One region of the Mesorhizobium sp. AR10 genome, then DNA from elsewhere that is predicted to be linked to it. Evidence: riboswitches for the same ligand, from Rfam matches in the RefSeq annotation. Region 1 holds a riboswitch; the other holds the start of a gene.

Region 1 (7,815 bases):
ACTCAACAATTGCGTCAAGGGCTGGGAAGCGGCGCGGCACGACTGGGTCATCCTTGCCGATTCCAACGTGCTGATGCCGAAGGACTATGTCCAACATTTGCTGGCGGCGTGGCGGACCGACACCGGCCTGGTCTGCTCGACGCCGATCGGCTCGCGGCCGGACGGGTTCTGGGCGGAGGTCGAATGCGCCTTCCTCAACACGCTGCAGGCCCGCTGGCAATATGCCGGTGAGGCACTTGGCCTCGGCTTCGCCCAGGGCAAGAGCATGTTGTGGAACAAGCCGATGCTCGACGCCAATGGCGGCATCCGCGCGCTTGCTGCCGAGATCGCCGAGGACGCCGCCGCGACCAAGCTGGTCAACGGGCTCGGATTGCGCGTCAATCTTGTCGCCTCGCCCTTCGAGCAGCCGCTCGGCCAGCGCACGCCTGGCGAAATCTGGTCGCGCCAGGCTCGCTGGGCTCGCCTGCGCCGCGTCACATTTCCGCTGTTCTTCGCGCCCGAGATATTCACCGGGGCGGCGGTGCCACTGGCGCTGGCGCTGATGGCGGCGGCTGGTGCCGGCTTCAGCCTGCCGGCAACCGCGATTGCCGTGCTGGCAGTCGCCTACCTGCCGGAATGCGCCCTGGCCTCGGCCAAGGGCTGGTACCTGTCGCTGCGCATGGTCCCGGCGATGATCGCGCGTGACGTAATGCTTCCCGCCATCTGGGCGCGCGGCTGGCTCGGCTTCGCCGTCGACTGGCGCGGCAACGCAATGACCATCCGCACCAAGGCCATGGCGGCCGAACTGGAAGAGACGCCGTCGGGCGCCTGAGTGGTAGCGCCCGCCTCCTGGCAGGTGAGAGTGTCCTGCCTGACAGCGCCCTATTTGGCTGACTTGAGCGCCTGTTCGATGTCCGCGAGCAGATCGTCCGCGTCCTCGAGGCCGACGGACAACCTCAGCGTGCCCGGGCCGATGCCGAGTTCGGCACGGGCTTCGTCGCTGAGGTTCTTGTGCGTCGTCGTCGCCGGATGGGTGATCAGGCTCTTGGCGTCGCCGAGATTGTTGGAGATCAGCACGATGTCGAGCGCGTTCTGGAAGGCGAAGGCCGCCTGCTTGCCGCCCTTGACGTCAAGGCAGATCAGCGTCGAACCACCCGACATCTGCTTCTTGACCACAGCCGCCTGCGGGTGGTCGGCACGGCCCGGATAGATGACGCGCGCGATTTCCGGCCGCTCTGCCAGGAAGTCTGCGATTTTGCCCGCACTTTCCGTCTGCTGGCGCACGCGCAGCGTCAGCGTCTCCAGCCCCTTCAGCAGCGTCCAGGCGTTGAACGGCGAGAGGCTGGGGCCGGTGTGGCGGAAGTAGTCGTGCAGGTTCTCGTCGATCCATTTCTTGTCCGACAGGATGACGCCGCCCAGGCATCGCCCCTGGCCGTCAATATGCTTGGTCGCCGAATAGACGACGATGTGAGCGCCAAGCTGCAAAGGCTTTTGCTGCAAGGGGGTGGCAAAGACGTTGTCTACGATCAGCCGCGCACCGATCGAATTGGCAAGCGCGGCGACAGCGGCGATGTCGACCACTTCCAGCGTCGGATTGGTCGGGCTTTCCAGGAAGAACAGTTTGGTGTTCGGCTTGACCGCCTTTTCCCAATTGGCGATGTCGGTGCCGTCGACCAGCGTTGCCTCGATGCCGTATTTCGGCGCCAGCGTCTCGATTACCCAGCGGCAGGAGCCGAACAGGGCGCGGGCCGCCACGATATGGTCGCCGGCCCTGGCGCTGCACAGGAGGGCCGCGGTCACCGCCGCCATGCCGGAAGCGGTGGCGCGAGCGTCCTCGGCACCTTCCAGCGCGCACATGCGCTTTTCGAACATGTCGACCGTGGGATTGGCGTAGCGCGAATAGATGAAACCCGGCTCTTCGCCCTTGAAGCGCGCTTCGGCGGCTTGCGCGGTCTCGTAGACATAGCCCTGGGTGAGGTACATCGCCTCGGACGTTTCGCCGAATTGGGAACGCAAGGTCCCGGCATGCACGAGTGCGGTCTGAGGCTTCCAGTTACGCTTCTTGGTGCTCATCGCTTTTGTTCCAGACACAAAAAAACCGGCCGCGAAAGTCGCAACCGGTCCATACGGCCTTGCGGCCCGACGGTCCTTTAGCGACTTGTTTAACGTGGCTGCAAGCCGACCGGCCAAATCACCACGGGATAACGACCCTTTAGACCCGCACCGCGCTTGCGTCAATTCCCGGCTTGATTAAGAGGTTTGTACCAGTGGCCTTCGAGCGGAGCCAGCTTTGCGGCAGACAGGCATTCTTCCCGATCAGGATATTTCCGCGCTTTTCCAATCGGGCGCGCTGAAGTCGCCGCGCGCCCTCGATGCCGACCAGATCCAGCCGGCCAGCCTTGATCTCAGGCTTGGCGACAAGGCCTGGCGCGTGCGCGCCTCCTTCCTTCCAGGCCCCAGCCACCGCGTCGCCGAAAAGCTCGACAGGCTGAAGCTGCACGAAATTGATCTTGCCGACGGCGCGGTGCTGGAAACAGGCTGCGTCTATATCGTGCCGCTGCTCGAAAGCCTGGCGCTGCCTGCCGAGGTTTCCGCTTCGGCCAATCCGAAGAGCTCGACCGGGCGGCTCGACATCTTCACCCGCGTGATGACCGATCGCGGCCACGAGTTCGACAAGATCGCTGCCGGCTACAACGGTCCGCTCTATCTGGAGGTCAGCCCGCGTACCTTCCCGATCGTGGTCCGCACCGGCTCGCGGCTGTCGCAGATCAGGTTCCGCACCGGCAATGCACTTTTGTCGGAAGCCGAGCTGAGCGAATTGCATCGTGCCGAGATGCTGGTCGCCACCGAGCCGCCCAACATTTCCGGCGGCGGTATCGCGCTGTCGATCGATCTCGACGGCGACAAGGACGGTCTGGTCGGCTATCGCGGCAAGCATCACACCGGCCTGGTCGATGTCGACAAGCGCGCCGCGCAGGATGTCGTCGACTTCTGGGAGCCGCTCTACAAGAGCGGCGCCGGCGAACTGGTGCTCGATCCCGACGAATTCTACATCCTGGTTTCGCGCGAGGCGGTGCACGTGCCGCCGCTCTACGCCGCCGAGATGACGCCCTTCGATCCGCTGGTCGGCGAATTCCGCGTCCACTATGCCGGCTTCTTCGATCCCGGCTTCGGCCATTCGGCGTCCGGCGGCACCGGCAGCCGGGCAGTGCTCGAAGTGCGCAGCCATGAGGTGCCGTTTATCCTCGACCATGGCCAGATCGTCGGGCGGCTGGTCTACGAACACATGCTGAAGCGGCCGCAGGCGCTCTACGGCACCGATCTCGGCTCCAACTACCAGGCGCAGGGCCTGAAGCTGTCCAAGCACTTCCGCGCCGCCCGCTGAACTTCCAATCTCCGTCAGACTGCGCTTGCCTGACCGGGCGCGCCATGCTTGGCTGTGCCGGCCGTCAAACGACAAAACTGCTAGGGGAACAAAAATGCAGATTTCGAGATGGATCATATCGGCAGCAAGCGCTGCGATGCTGGCAGCCGGCGCCTTGTCGGCGCAGGCACAGGAAAAATTGAAGATCGGCACCGAGGGTGCCTATCCGCCGTTCAACACCATTACATCGGACGGCAAGGTTGTCGGCTTCGACATCGACATCGCCGATGCGCTTTGCGCTCAGATGAAGGTCGAATGCGAAATCGTCACGCAGGACTGGGATGGCATCATTCCCGCCCTACAGGCCAAGAAGTTCGACGCCATCATCGCCTCGATGAGCATCACCGAGGAGCGCAAGAAGCAGGTCTCCTTCACCAACAAATACTATACGACCCCGCTTTCTCTGGTGGCGCCGAAGGACAGTGATCTCACTTCGACCGAACCTGCGGCACTTGCTGGCAAGACTGTGGGCGCCCAGGCGTCGACCACCCAGGCTACCTATGCCCAGGATGTCTATGGCAAGGCCGGCGCTGAAGCAAAGCTCTACCCGACCCAGGAAGAGGCGATCACCGACCTGCAGAATGGCCGTCTCGACGCTGTCATTTCAGACAAGTTCGTGCTTACGGACTGGCTGAAGAAGTCGAGCGAGGACTGCTGCAAGCTGGTTGGCGACGTCAAGGGCACCGAGACGGAAGCCGGCATCGCCGTTCGCCTGGAGGACACCGCGCTGCGCGACAAGCTCAACGCGGCAATCGACGCCATCGTCGCCGACGGCACCTACAAGAAGATCCAGGCCAAATATTTCGACTTCGATATTTATTGAGGGTGAAGCTGCAATCTCCCCCTTTGAGGGGAGATGGCCGGCAGGCCAGAGGGGTCGCTGCGCGTAGAACGCCAACGCCGTCTGGTGTCGCGGAAGACGTCGGCGCTCCACGCGCGGCGAGCCCCTCTGTCGCCTTTGGCGACATCTCCCCCTCGAGGGGGAGATCAGGCGCTACAGCGCGCCTTCACCGCCACTTTCACCGGCTGCTCGATTTCGAGCGGGTTGCGCAGTGGCAGGCCGAAATCCTGGGCCTCGATTTCGAACGTGTCGCCGGCCTGCGTCCTGATGCCGTCCGCGAACGACAGCGTTGCCGTGCCGAACATATGCACATGCACGTCGCCCGGCTGACGGAAGGCCGAATATTTGAAATGGTGATGTTCGAGATTGGCGATGGTGTGCGACATGTTCGCCTCGCCCGACAGGAACGGCTTCTCCCACAGCACCTTGCCGTCGCGAACGATGCGCGAGGCGCCCCTGATATCGGGCGGCAGGTCGCCGATCAGAATTTCGGGCCCGAACGAGGCGTTGCGCAGCTTGGAATGCGCCAGGAACAGATAATTCACGCGCTCGGTGACGTGGTCGGAAAACTCGTTTGACAGCGTGAAGCCGACGCGGAACGGCGCGCCGTCGTCGCCGATGACATAGATGCCGGCGACCTCCGGTTCTTCGCCGGCGTCCTGCGCGAAAGCCGGCGACATAAGGGCCGCACCCGGCGCCACCGCCATGGTGCCGTTGCCCTTGTAGAACCATTCCGGCTGCACGCCCGTCTGGCCCTTCGCCGGCTTGCCGCCCTCCAGTCCCATGCGGAACATCTTCATCGAATCGGTGAGCTGCTCCTCGCCGTCGGTGCTGAGCTTCTTGTGCATGGAATCGCGCGTCGCGGCCGAGCCGAGATGCGTCAGCCCGGTGCCGGTGAGATGGAGATGCGCGGGATCGGGATGGTTTATCGGCGACAAAAGCCGCCCCTTCTTGTAGGCAGCGTCGAGGTCGACGACCTCACCGAACCCCTTGCGTTCGATGAGCGCGACCAGCCCGGTGCCGGTGCGCGCGGCCTCCATCGCCAGCGAATAGACGCTGCGGGCGCCGTTGATGATCCGGGTCTTGCCGCCGTTGCGGGCAACGACGCGGATGGTCTCGGCGTCGTCGATGATCTGGGAGATCAGCATGGTGTACCCTCTCTCTGGTGCCTTGGCCCGGCCGCCTATGTGGCAAACCCTGACCTGCGCGGCTCGGGACCAATCCGCGCCACGGGTGAAATTCTTCGTCCGGATTGCGCTCGCGGCCTGGTCCCTCAGGGGACTTCTTTGCACCGCCCGGTGGGGCCGCGATGTTACCCGTATGCCTTGCCTGTCCCTCGCCCTTAACCCTTGTTCTTGTTGTAAACGTCGAAGACCACGGCGCCGAGCAGCACCAGGCCTTTGACCACCTGTTGCCAGTCGACGTTGACGCCCATGATCGACATGCCGTTGTTCATGACGCCCATGATGAAGCCGCCGACCACCGCGCCGATGACCTGGCCGACGCCGCCCATGGCCGAAGCACCGCCGATGAACACGGCGGCGATGACGTCGAGCTCGCTGCCGAGGCCCGCCGCCGGCACGGCCTGCCCCAGGCGCGCCGCGATGATCAGGCCGCCAAGCGCCGACAGCACGCCCATATTGATGAACACCATCAGGGTCAGCCGCTCGGTCTTGATGCCCGATAGCTGCGCCGCCTTGGCGTTGCCGCCCATTGCGTAGATGCGGCGGCCGATCGTCATGCGTTTGGTGACGAAGACGAACAGCGCGATCAGCACGCCCATCACCATGAGTACGATCGGCAGGCCCCTGTAGCTGGCGAACTGGTAGACAAGGAACAGCGCCAGCGCGCTGGTCACCAGGGTCTTGATGACGAACAGCGTGAACGGTTCGGCTTCATAGCCATGCTGTTCGCGGGTGCGCCGTGCCCTGAGCCCGAAATAGGCATAGGCGAGCACAGCGATCAGGCCCAGCACAATCGTCGTCATGTGCAGCGTCAGGCCACTGCCCATAATGGTCTTGCCGGCCGCATTTACCGTCGGTGGGATCAGTGTCAGGGGGCCGATGACATCCGGGATGAAGCCGGAGCTGAGCGCCTTGAAGCCGGCGGGAAGCGGCCCGACCGAGGATCCGCCACCCAGCAGCGCCTGGCAGATGCCGCGGAAGATCAGCATCCCCGCCAGCGTGACGATGAAGCTCGGTATTCGGTGATAGGCAATCCAGTAGCCTTGGGCCGCGCCGATGCCGCCGCCCACGATGAGGCAGATGATCGACACCACCAGTGGATTGCTGAACGGGCCGAGCGGCCAGATAACCATCATCATCGCCGCCAGCGCGCCGATGAAACCGGCGACGGAGCCGACGCTGAGATCGATATGGCCGGAGACGATCACCAAGAGCATGCCCAGCGCCATCACGATGATGAAGGAGTTCTGCTGCACCAAATTGCTCAGGTTCACCGGCTTGAACAGCGTGCCGGACGTGGTGAACTGGAAGAACACCATGATGGCGATCAGCGCCAGGATCAGGCCGTAGTCGCGCAAATTGGTGACCAGCGCCGAGACGGCAACGCGCGGCCCCTGCTGTACATCTTCGGCGACGCCGCTTTTCGGCGCGGGAGCGCTTTCGGTGCTCATGATGCTTTTCCTTCTCCCCGAACGATGGCGCGCATGATCTTTTCCTGGCTGGCGTCGCTCGCCGCCATTTCGCCGACCATGCGCCCTTCGTTCATGACGTAGATGCGGTCGGTGATGCCAAGCAGTTCAGGCATCTCCGACGAGATGACGATGATCGCCTTACCCTCGGAGGCGAGGCGGGCGATGATGGTATAGATCTCGTACTTGGCGCCAACGTCGATGCCGCGCGTCGGCTCGTCGAGGATCAGCACTTCCGGATTGGCGAACAGCCACTTCGACAGCACCACCTTCTGTTGATTGCCGCCCGATAGATTGCCGGTCATCTGATAAACGCTGGATGAGCGGATGTTGGTCTTGGCCTTGTAGTCGTTGGCGACGGCCAGTTCGCGCAAATCGTCGATTACGGCGTGGCGCGACACACCGCCAAGGTTGGCCAGCGTGATGTTGTGCTTGATATGATCGATCAGGTTGAGACCGTAGGTCTTGCGGTCCTCGGTGACATAGGCAATGCCATGGTCCACCGCCTTGCTCACCGAGGAGACATCGATCGGCTTGCCCTTGAGCACCACCTCGCCGGTGATGCGCCGGCCATAGGAGCGGCCGAACAGGCTCATCGCGAATTCGGTGCGTCCGGCGCCCATCAGCCCGGCGATACCCACCACCTCGCCCTTGCGGACGTTGATGTCGATGCCCTTGATCACTTGCCGCTCGGCATGGATCGGGTGATAGACCGACCAGTTCTTCACCTCGAGCACGATCTCGCCGATCTTCGGCTCGCGCGGCGGATAACGGTCGTCGAGTGAGCGGCCGACCATCGAGGTGATGATGCGGTCTTCCGAGATGTCTTTCTTGGCCAGTGTTTCGATGGTCCGCCCGTCGCGGATGATGGTGACCTTGTCGGCGACACGGTTCACTTCGTTGAGCTTGTGCGAGATC
Region 2 (7,815 bases), 1.6 Mb from region 1:
GGCTGCATTTGCGCGATGACCGATGCCTTGGTCGAGCCGACATCGGTGAGGATGGCGCCTGGCTTCAGCGCCGGGGCGATTTCGGCGGCGACCGCGCCCGAAGAGCCGACCGGCACCGAAACGATGACCAAATCGGCATCGCGGACCGCCTCTTTCGCATCCGTGGTGTAGGAATCGCCAAGGCCAAGTTCGCGCGCTCGCGCCAGCGTCGCAGCGCTTCGGGTCGAGATGGCGATGTGACGGGCCAGCCCCTCGCGGCGGATGATTCGGGCCAGCGACGAGCCGATCAGGCCGATACCGACCAGCGCGATCTTTTCGAACATCGGTGATGTCATTGCTTCAGCTTTTCAGAAATGTCGTGAGAGCGGCGACAACGCCGCGATTGGCCTCTTCGGTGCCGATGCTCATGCGCAGCGCATTCGGAAAACCGTAGCCGGAAACGCGCCGCAAAATATAACCGCGCTGGCTCAGATATTCGTCTGCCGCAGCCGCCGAATGCTTCTGGTCGTCGGCGAAGTGGATGAGGATGAAATTGCCGACGCTCGGCGTCACCCGCAGTCCAAGCCTGGTCAATTCCTCGCTCAGCCAGGCCAACCAGGTCTCGTTATGGGCGACGCTGCGCTCGACATGGGCGCGGTCGCGGATCGCGGCTATGCCGGCCTCGATCGCCGTCGCGTTGACGTTGAAGGGACCGCGCACGCGGTTGATCGCGTCGACGATATGCGTCGGCGCATACATCCAGCCGATCCGCGCGCCGCCAAGACCGATCTTGGAGAAGGTGCGAGTCATGACCGCATTCTCGGCGCCGCCCACCAGTTCGATGCCGGCTTCATAGTCGTTGCGGCGGACATATTCGGCATAGGCGGCATCCAGCACCAGAAGCACGTTCCGGGGCAGGCCGGCATGCAGGCGGCGCACCTCCTGGAACGGCACATAGGTGCCGGTCGGGTTGTTGGGGTTGGCGAGGAAAACAATCTTGGTGCGCGGCGTCACCGCGGCAAGGATCGCATCGATGTCGGCGCGCTCGTCGGTCTCCTTGACCGATACCGGGACGGCACCAGCCGACTGGATGTAGATCTTGTAGACCATGAAGGCGTGTTCGGTGAAAATTGCTTCATCGCCGGGCGCGAGATAGGTCTGCGCCAGCAGGCCGAGAATCTCGTCCGAACCGTTGGAACAGATGATGTTCGCCGGGTTGAGGCCGTGCACCTCGGCGATCGCCTCGCGCAGCCGCCTGGCGGTGCCGTCGGGATAGATGTCGAGCTTTCCAGCAATCTCCCGCGCCGCCTCTATCGCCTTCGGCGAGGGACCGAGCGGGTTCTCGTTCGACGACAGCTTGTAGACCTTGGCGACACCGGCGGGTGCGGCGCTCTTGCCCGGCACATAGGCTTCGATGTCCATGATGCCCGCGCGGGGCGTTGGCCGTGCCTGATCCGGTCTCTGGTTCATGTCGCAAAATCCGTCGAGAATGCTTCCGCTGGCGAGAATGCTTCCGCCGAGAAGCCGCTGCGGAAATACAAGCCGTGGCCCGGAATGTCGAGAGGTGGCAGTGGTGCGGGCGGCTGACCGTTGACGCCCGCACGCGTCCGCCCTAGAAGAGATACCAACTTCCGTGGTGATTTGGCCGGTCGGCTTGCAGCCACGTTAAACAACTTGCTAAAGGGCCGTTTGCATCCTGTAACCGGCTTTGCGAAGGCACTGCCGGTTTTTTGTTGTCCGCGACCGGCCGGACGACGACCGCATCGATGCGGAATGTAAGAGAGACGTAATGGCCGCTCTGCGCGCTGGAAAGACCAACAACGAGGCCGACGCACCGTCGAGCCCAGTGTTGCGTTTCGGCGCCGACAAGCCGCTCAAGCTCGACGCGGGCACACTGCTGTCGCCGTTCCAGATCGCCTACCAAACCTACGGCACGCTCAACGACGCCCGCTCCAACGCCATCCTCGTCTGCCATGCGCTAACCGGCGACCAGCACGTCGCCAGCACCAATCCGGTGACCGGCAAGCCGGGCTGGTGGGAAGTGCTGATCGGCCCCGGCAAGATCATCGACACCAACCGCTTCTTCGTCATCTGCTCCAACGTCATCGGCGGCTGCCTTGGCTCCACCGGCCCGGCTTCGACCAATCCCGCCACCGGCAAGCCCTATGGGCTCGACCTGCCGATCATCACCATCCGCGACATGGTCCGGGCGCAATTGATGCTGGTCGACCATTTCGGCATTGAGAAGCTGTTCTCGGTGCTTGGCGGCTCGATGGGCGGCATGCAGGTGCTGGAATGGGCGTCGAGCTATCCGGAGCGCGTCTTCTCGGCGCTGCCGATCGCCACCGGCGCGCGTCATTCCTCGCAGAACATCGCCTTCCACGAGGTCGGCCGGCAAGCTGTCATGGCCGATCCGGACTGGCATGGCGGCAAATATTTCGAGCATGGCAAGCGCCCGGAAAAGGGGCTGGCGGTGGCGCGCATGGCCGCCCACATCACCTATCTGTCGGAAGCCGCCCTGCACCGGAAGTTCGGCCGCAACCTGCAGGACCGCGAAGCGCTCACCTTCGGTTTCGACGCCGACTTCCAGATCGAAAGCTATCTGCGTCATCAGGGCATGACCTTCGTCGATCGCTTCGACGCCAACTCCTATCTCTACATGACCCGTTCCATGGACTATTTCGACCTCGCCGCCGACCACGGTGGGCGGCTGGCCGACGCCTTCGCCGGCACCAGAACCCGCTTCTGCCTGGTCTCCTTCACCAGCGATTGGCTGTTCCCGACCGAGGAGAGCCGTTCGATCGTCCATGCGCTGAACGCCGCCGGCGCATCCGTATCCTTCGTCGAGATCGACACCGACCGCGGCCATGACGCCTTCCTGCTCGACGAGCCGGAACTGTTCGCCGCCATCAACGGCTTCATCGGCTCAGCCGCGCGGGCGAGAGGGCTCGCCTTATGAGCGTGAACCGCGCCCAGCGCGTCGACCTCGAAGTCGTCGCCGATCTCATCCCGCCGCAATCGCGAGTGCTGGACGTCGGCTCCGGCGACGGCTTGCTGCTTGAATTGCTGCAGGACACCAAGCAGGTCGACGGCCGCGGGCTGGAGCTGTCGCAGCGCGGCGTCAACGAATGCGTGGCGCGCGGCCTCAGCGTCATCCAGGGCGACGCCGACAAGGACCTCGAATTCTATCCCGACAAGGGCTTTGATTTCGTCGTCCTGTCGCAGACCTTGCAGGCGACCCGCAACCCGAAGCTGGTGCTCGACGAACTGCTCAGGATCGGCAACCGCGCCATCGTCTCCTTCCCCAATTTCGGCCACTGGCGGGTGCGCCTGTCGCTGTTCCTCAACGGGCGGATGCCGGTGACCAAGGACCTGCCCTACTCCTGGTACGACACGCCCAACATCCATTTCTGCACCATCCGCGACTTCGTCAATCTGTGCGACGAGCTCGGCGCGACGGTCGAGAGGGCAACCGCGCTCGACGGCAACGGCCAGAAGATCGGCCTGTCGATGCCGTGGTGGTTCTGGAATTTCTTCGGCCAGCAAGCGGTGTTTCTGCTGAAGCGATAGCGGAAGCCTGCCGGCCCACGTGCCTATTCCAGAACATCCGTGGCTTTGTGCGGATGCCGGACGCCATCAGCGAAAACCACATCGGAGCGCGAGTTGTCGGTGCGCAACGCCAGGATCTCCTGATAGGCCCGCGAATGATACCATCCGCGTGCATGCTCCCTGTCGGGAAACTCGATGACAATCAGATGCCCTGGCCAGTCGTTTTCGATCACCTCCACATCGCCGCCATGGACCAGAAACCGGCCGCCGAAAGGTTCGAGCGTGGCATCGATCTTCTGCAGATATTCGACGATCTGCGGACCCATTGTGGCTTGGCGCATATGGGCAACGGCGTATGCGGTCATGGCTGAACTCCCTGTTGGATCGAAGCCGAAACAACCGGCTTCATGAGGGCAATCTGCCTGGACCTTGAACGCCGGTCGATTACGTCGGGAGTAATAGGTATGTTTACATTTTTGCCGGCGATGAAGATATCTTCCGCAAACCGTTTGGGGATTCCCAGCCGGTAGGCGGTGTGGCAATTGAGGCGCTGGTTATGGAATTCGCCGGGCCGGACAGGTTCCGCTCAACACTTTGTGATGACACGACGGCTGCTTTTTTGTAGCGTCGATTCGAACGCAATTCCGGGGCGGGCCATGGAAGGCGAGCATCAAATCTATCCGATCCCTGCAGAATCCGGGGCATAGCGAAAGCCATATGCCCCGAAAGACGGACCAAGCTCCTCTCATCACGGTGATCACGCCGACCCACAATCGACGTGATCAGGTCGTGCGCGCCGTGGAGAGCGTGCTGGCGCAGAACCTCACCCGCTTCGAGCATATCGTCGTCGATGACGGCTCGACCGATGCGACGGCGGCGGCGCTGGCCCGCATTCACGATCCGCGCCTCATCTATGTCGGCGCGAAATGGCGGGGTGCCAATGCGGCCCGCAATGCCGGCATCGAGCGAGCCCGGGCTCCCATCGTGACCTTCCTCGATTCCGACGACGTCTACTTGCCAGACCGGCTGCAGCGAACGCTAGCGCGCTTCGACGAAAATCCGTCGCTCGAAGTCCTGATCAGTTCGTTCGTGTCCGTTAAGGGTGGTCGCAGCACCAAATGCGTCAACCGCGAGGCCTTCCTGACCGGAAACTCGCTGGAAAGAGCTTTGGTCGCACAGGCCATCTTCATCGCCGGCTCCGCGATTACCGCGCGGCGCGAGTCCCTGCTGGCGATTGGCGGCTACGACAGCGACATCGCGCGCATGCAGGATCGCGAATTGCTGCTGCGCTTTGCCCGGCGCAGTGGGGCGCAGCTGTCCGAGGACATCGACTGGAAAAAATACAATTCGGAGAATTCCATTTCCGGCCAGCGCGACGGCTATGTCGAAGCCTATGCAAACCTGATCTGCAAACACCCCTATATCGTCGACCGCTATCCCGACATTCCGCCTTACATGATCGCGCGCCAGATCATCGCAGACGCGATGAAAGGCAGGGTTTCGCAGGCATTCGCCGGTTATCTGGCCAATCGCTCGTCGAAGGCGCTTGGCTACTCGCTGCCGCAACTGCTGCGCGGATACGTCGGTGGCCGGCGCTGGCGCCGCGATCTCTACGTTGAGTTTCGCGACAAATACGGTGCCCGGCCCGCCTAGACCAAGGATCCCGAACCGAAGGTTCGGAAAAGATCTGGTTCAACAAGAACATAGACCTTATCGATCGAGCTCGGGAAAATACGGATCTGAAAAAAACCGGCGGTCGCGTTCGCCCTGCAGACAGTCGATGGGCGCCGTTGCATCGATCCGGACCATTGTGGGATCGGCAATGCCGCTCACCTCGAGAATCAGCTTGCGGCGTATGGCGGTCGTGAATTCGGAAGCCGCATAGATCGGCAGCACGAAGGAACCCGGCCCGCCGATGACGCAGTCGGCATAGTACCGGTCGAGATGGCTGAAGGTCGGCGACGGGCTGATCAGGATCGGCAAGCCGTTGATGACGATTCCCTTCGCCAGCGCCGCATCGCGGGTCGCTGCTACGGGCAGCCCGATATTGTTGGGGCCGTCGCCTGAAATGTCGATGACGCTGCGCTCTCCCTCGAAGGCGGTTGCCTCGAACAGCATGGCGCCGAAGGCGAGCGCGCCGGAAATCGAGGTGCCGCGAAAGCTCCGGAACGGGCGGGCTTCGACCTTGTCGGCGAAAGCGTTGGCGCTCTCACTGCTGTCGATGACCTGCCAGGCAATGACCGCATCGTCGCGGATGGTGCCCGCCCATTCGAAGTAGGTGAGCGCGATGCGGCCGGTGGACCCGGAGCGCACGGCCTTGATGAAGTCGGGATGGCGCAACGCTGCGACATAGCCGGCGCGCTGCAAGGCGAACTCATTTTCATCCATCGACTGCGAGATGTCTACCGCCAGCACCAGTTCGACATCGACGGCAATGGCGTCGGCCGGGGCAGCCACAGGCGTTGCCGGAGGGCAGGCAAGGCAGGCAAGCAGGCTGAGGGTCTCAAGCATCGCCGCACCAGGATGTTTCCATCCGGAATCTTGGCCGTGATCGCGGCGAAATAAAGCCGCTTCTATTTCTTTCGCTGGGTGACGGCCGGCGGTGGCTCGATCGCACCGGCCCTGACACGGACAGGTTTAAGCGTTGAACCGCCGGTATCCCTCACGATCGTCAAGGAGCGTGGAAAGAAATGCCTGTTATGCTGGCCGCGCCCGATGTTGAGGATTGCGGCACCGGCGAGGCGCGTCTCCAGCATCGCCAGTACCCGCCGCAGCGTCGCCCCGTCGAACGTATCCAGCGCCTCGTCGATGATCACCCATTTGGGCCGCAGCAGAGCGAGCCTGGCAAAGGCAAGCAGGCGCTGCTCGTCATCGCCCAACTCACGCTCCCATCGCGCCGAACGGTCGAGCGAGGACGACAGACGCTCAAGACCGACCTCGGCAAGCACCGCCGAGATGTCGGCATCCGTCGTGACCGCGCCATCGGCGTGGTTGAGCACCTCGCGAAGGGTGCCGAGCGGGAAATAGGGGGTGCGCGGCACGAAAGCCGGCGCCTCTGCGGCCGGCATGCCGATACGCCCGCTTCCCCACGGCCACAGACCGGCAAGCGCGCGAAAGAACAGCGTCTTGCCGGCGCCCGGCTCTCCGGTGATCATGACGCGCTCGCCGACGCGGATTTCGACATGCGGCTCCGCGAGCTTCGCGCATCCGTCCGCCGAGGCAACCTCAAGCTTCTCGAATGTCAGGCTGCCGTCCGGGTTTTCGCCGAACGCGATGCGGCTTTCAGCGCGATGGAGCACATCGGTTTCAGCAAGCGCGATGCGGAAGTCGGCGACGCGCATCAGCGTGGCGCGCCAATCGGCGATGCCACCGATGTTGTTGATGAACCAACGCAGGGATGAATGAACCTGGTTGAAGGCGCCGACCGCCATCATCAGCCCGCCGAAGCTGATATCGCCGGCGAAATAGACCGGCGATGCGACGAGGATCGGTGCGACGACGGTGATCCAGCCATAGGTATCGGTTACCCAGGACAGATTGATCTGGGCGCTGTAGATGCGCCGCATGGCGCCGAGCACCGTGCCGAGATCGAGTTCAAGCCGCCGTTTCGCGTCGGCCTCGCCATGGGCAAGCGCGATGGCGTCGACATTCTCGTTGACGCGGACCATCGAGGAGCGCAGCTCCGCCTCGCGCGCGTAGCGATCGCTGTTCAGGCGAATGAGCGGCCGTCCGACCAGCCAGCTCAGCCAGGAGGCTATGCCGGCATAAAGGATCGCGGCCCACACCATGTAGCCCGGTATCGCCAGCGAATGGCCGCCGATATGAAAGACGAAGCCGGAAGACAGCGTCCACAAGACGCCGACGAAGGAGGCAAGCAGGATGAGCGACTGCAGCAGACCAACGCCGAGATCGGTCGAAAGGTCGGAAAGGTGGCCGGCGTCCTGCTGCATGCGCTGATCGGGATTGACGCCGATGGCGCCGGCATTCGCGAGCCGGAAAGCGCGCGTCGGCCGCATCCATTCGTCGATCAGGTCGAGCGTCAGCCCCTCGCGCAGCTTCAGCCGGATCATCTGGTTGAGCCAGGTCTGACCGACATTGAGCACCAAGAGACCGCCGGCGATGCCTGCAAAGACGAGAAGCTGATGCAGGAAACCCTGCATGTCGCGCCGTGCCAGCGCGTCGTAGAAAGGCTGGTTCCAGCGATTGAGCAGAACCTGCCCGATCGACGTTGCGACAATGACGGCGACGATACCGATGCAGACCCAAAGCAGCTGTTTGCGTACCGGC

Evidence for each region. A riboswitch is a leader RNA that binds a small molecule or an ion and turns the genes downstream of it on or off. The one in region 1 is predicted to bind S-adenosylmethionine.
Region 2: linked by a shared signal. The riboswitch ahead of metX (homoserine O-acetyltransferase MetX) and the one ahead of LHFGNBLO_RS04635 (O-succinylhomoserine sulfhydrylase) in region 1 are both predicted to bind S-adenosylmethionine.

Annotation. Positions count from the first base shown of each region.
Region 1 is NZ_CP080524.1:237,386-245,200, reverse strand. Features, by position in the region: gene LHFGNBLO_RS04640 (ceramide glucosyltransferase) at 1-811, shown strand, start outside; gene LHFGNBLO_RS04635 (O-succinylhomoserine sulfhydrylase) at 862-2,052, opposite strand; SAM riboswitch at 2,110-2,187, opposite strand; gene LHFGNBLO_RS04630 (2'-deoxycytidine 5'-triphosphate deaminase) at 2,270-3,364, shown strand; gene LHFGNBLO_RS04625 (ABC transporter substrate-binding protein) at 3,459-4,226, shown strand; gene araD1 (AraD1 family protein) at 4,391-5,392, opposite strand; gene mmsB (multiple monosaccharide ABC transporter permease) at 5,587-6,879, opposite strand; gene mmsA (multiple monosaccharide ABC transporter ATP-binding protein) at 6,876-7,815, opposite strand, start outside.
Region 2 is NZ_CP080524.1:1,799,048-1,806,862, reverse strand. Features, by position in the region: gene LHFGNBLO_RS12245 (prephenate/arogenate dehydrogenase family protein) at 1-335, opposite strand, end outside; gene hisC (histidinol-phosphate transaminase) at 340-1,449, opposite strand; SAM riboswitch at 1,603-1,680, shown strand; gene metX (homoserine O-acetyltransferase MetX) at 1,769-2,938, shown strand; gene metW (methionine biosynthesis protein MetW) at 2,935-3,549, shown strand; gene LHFGNBLO_RS12225 (DUF1330 domain-containing protein) at 3,573-3,893, opposite strand; gene LHFGNBLO_RS12220 (glycosyltransferase family 2 protein) at 4,246-5,181, shown strand; gene LHFGNBLO_RS12215 (DUF1194 domain-containing protein) at 5,239-6,039, opposite strand; gene LHFGNBLO_RS12210 (ABC transporter ATP-binding protein/permease) at 6,102-7,815, opposite strand, start outside.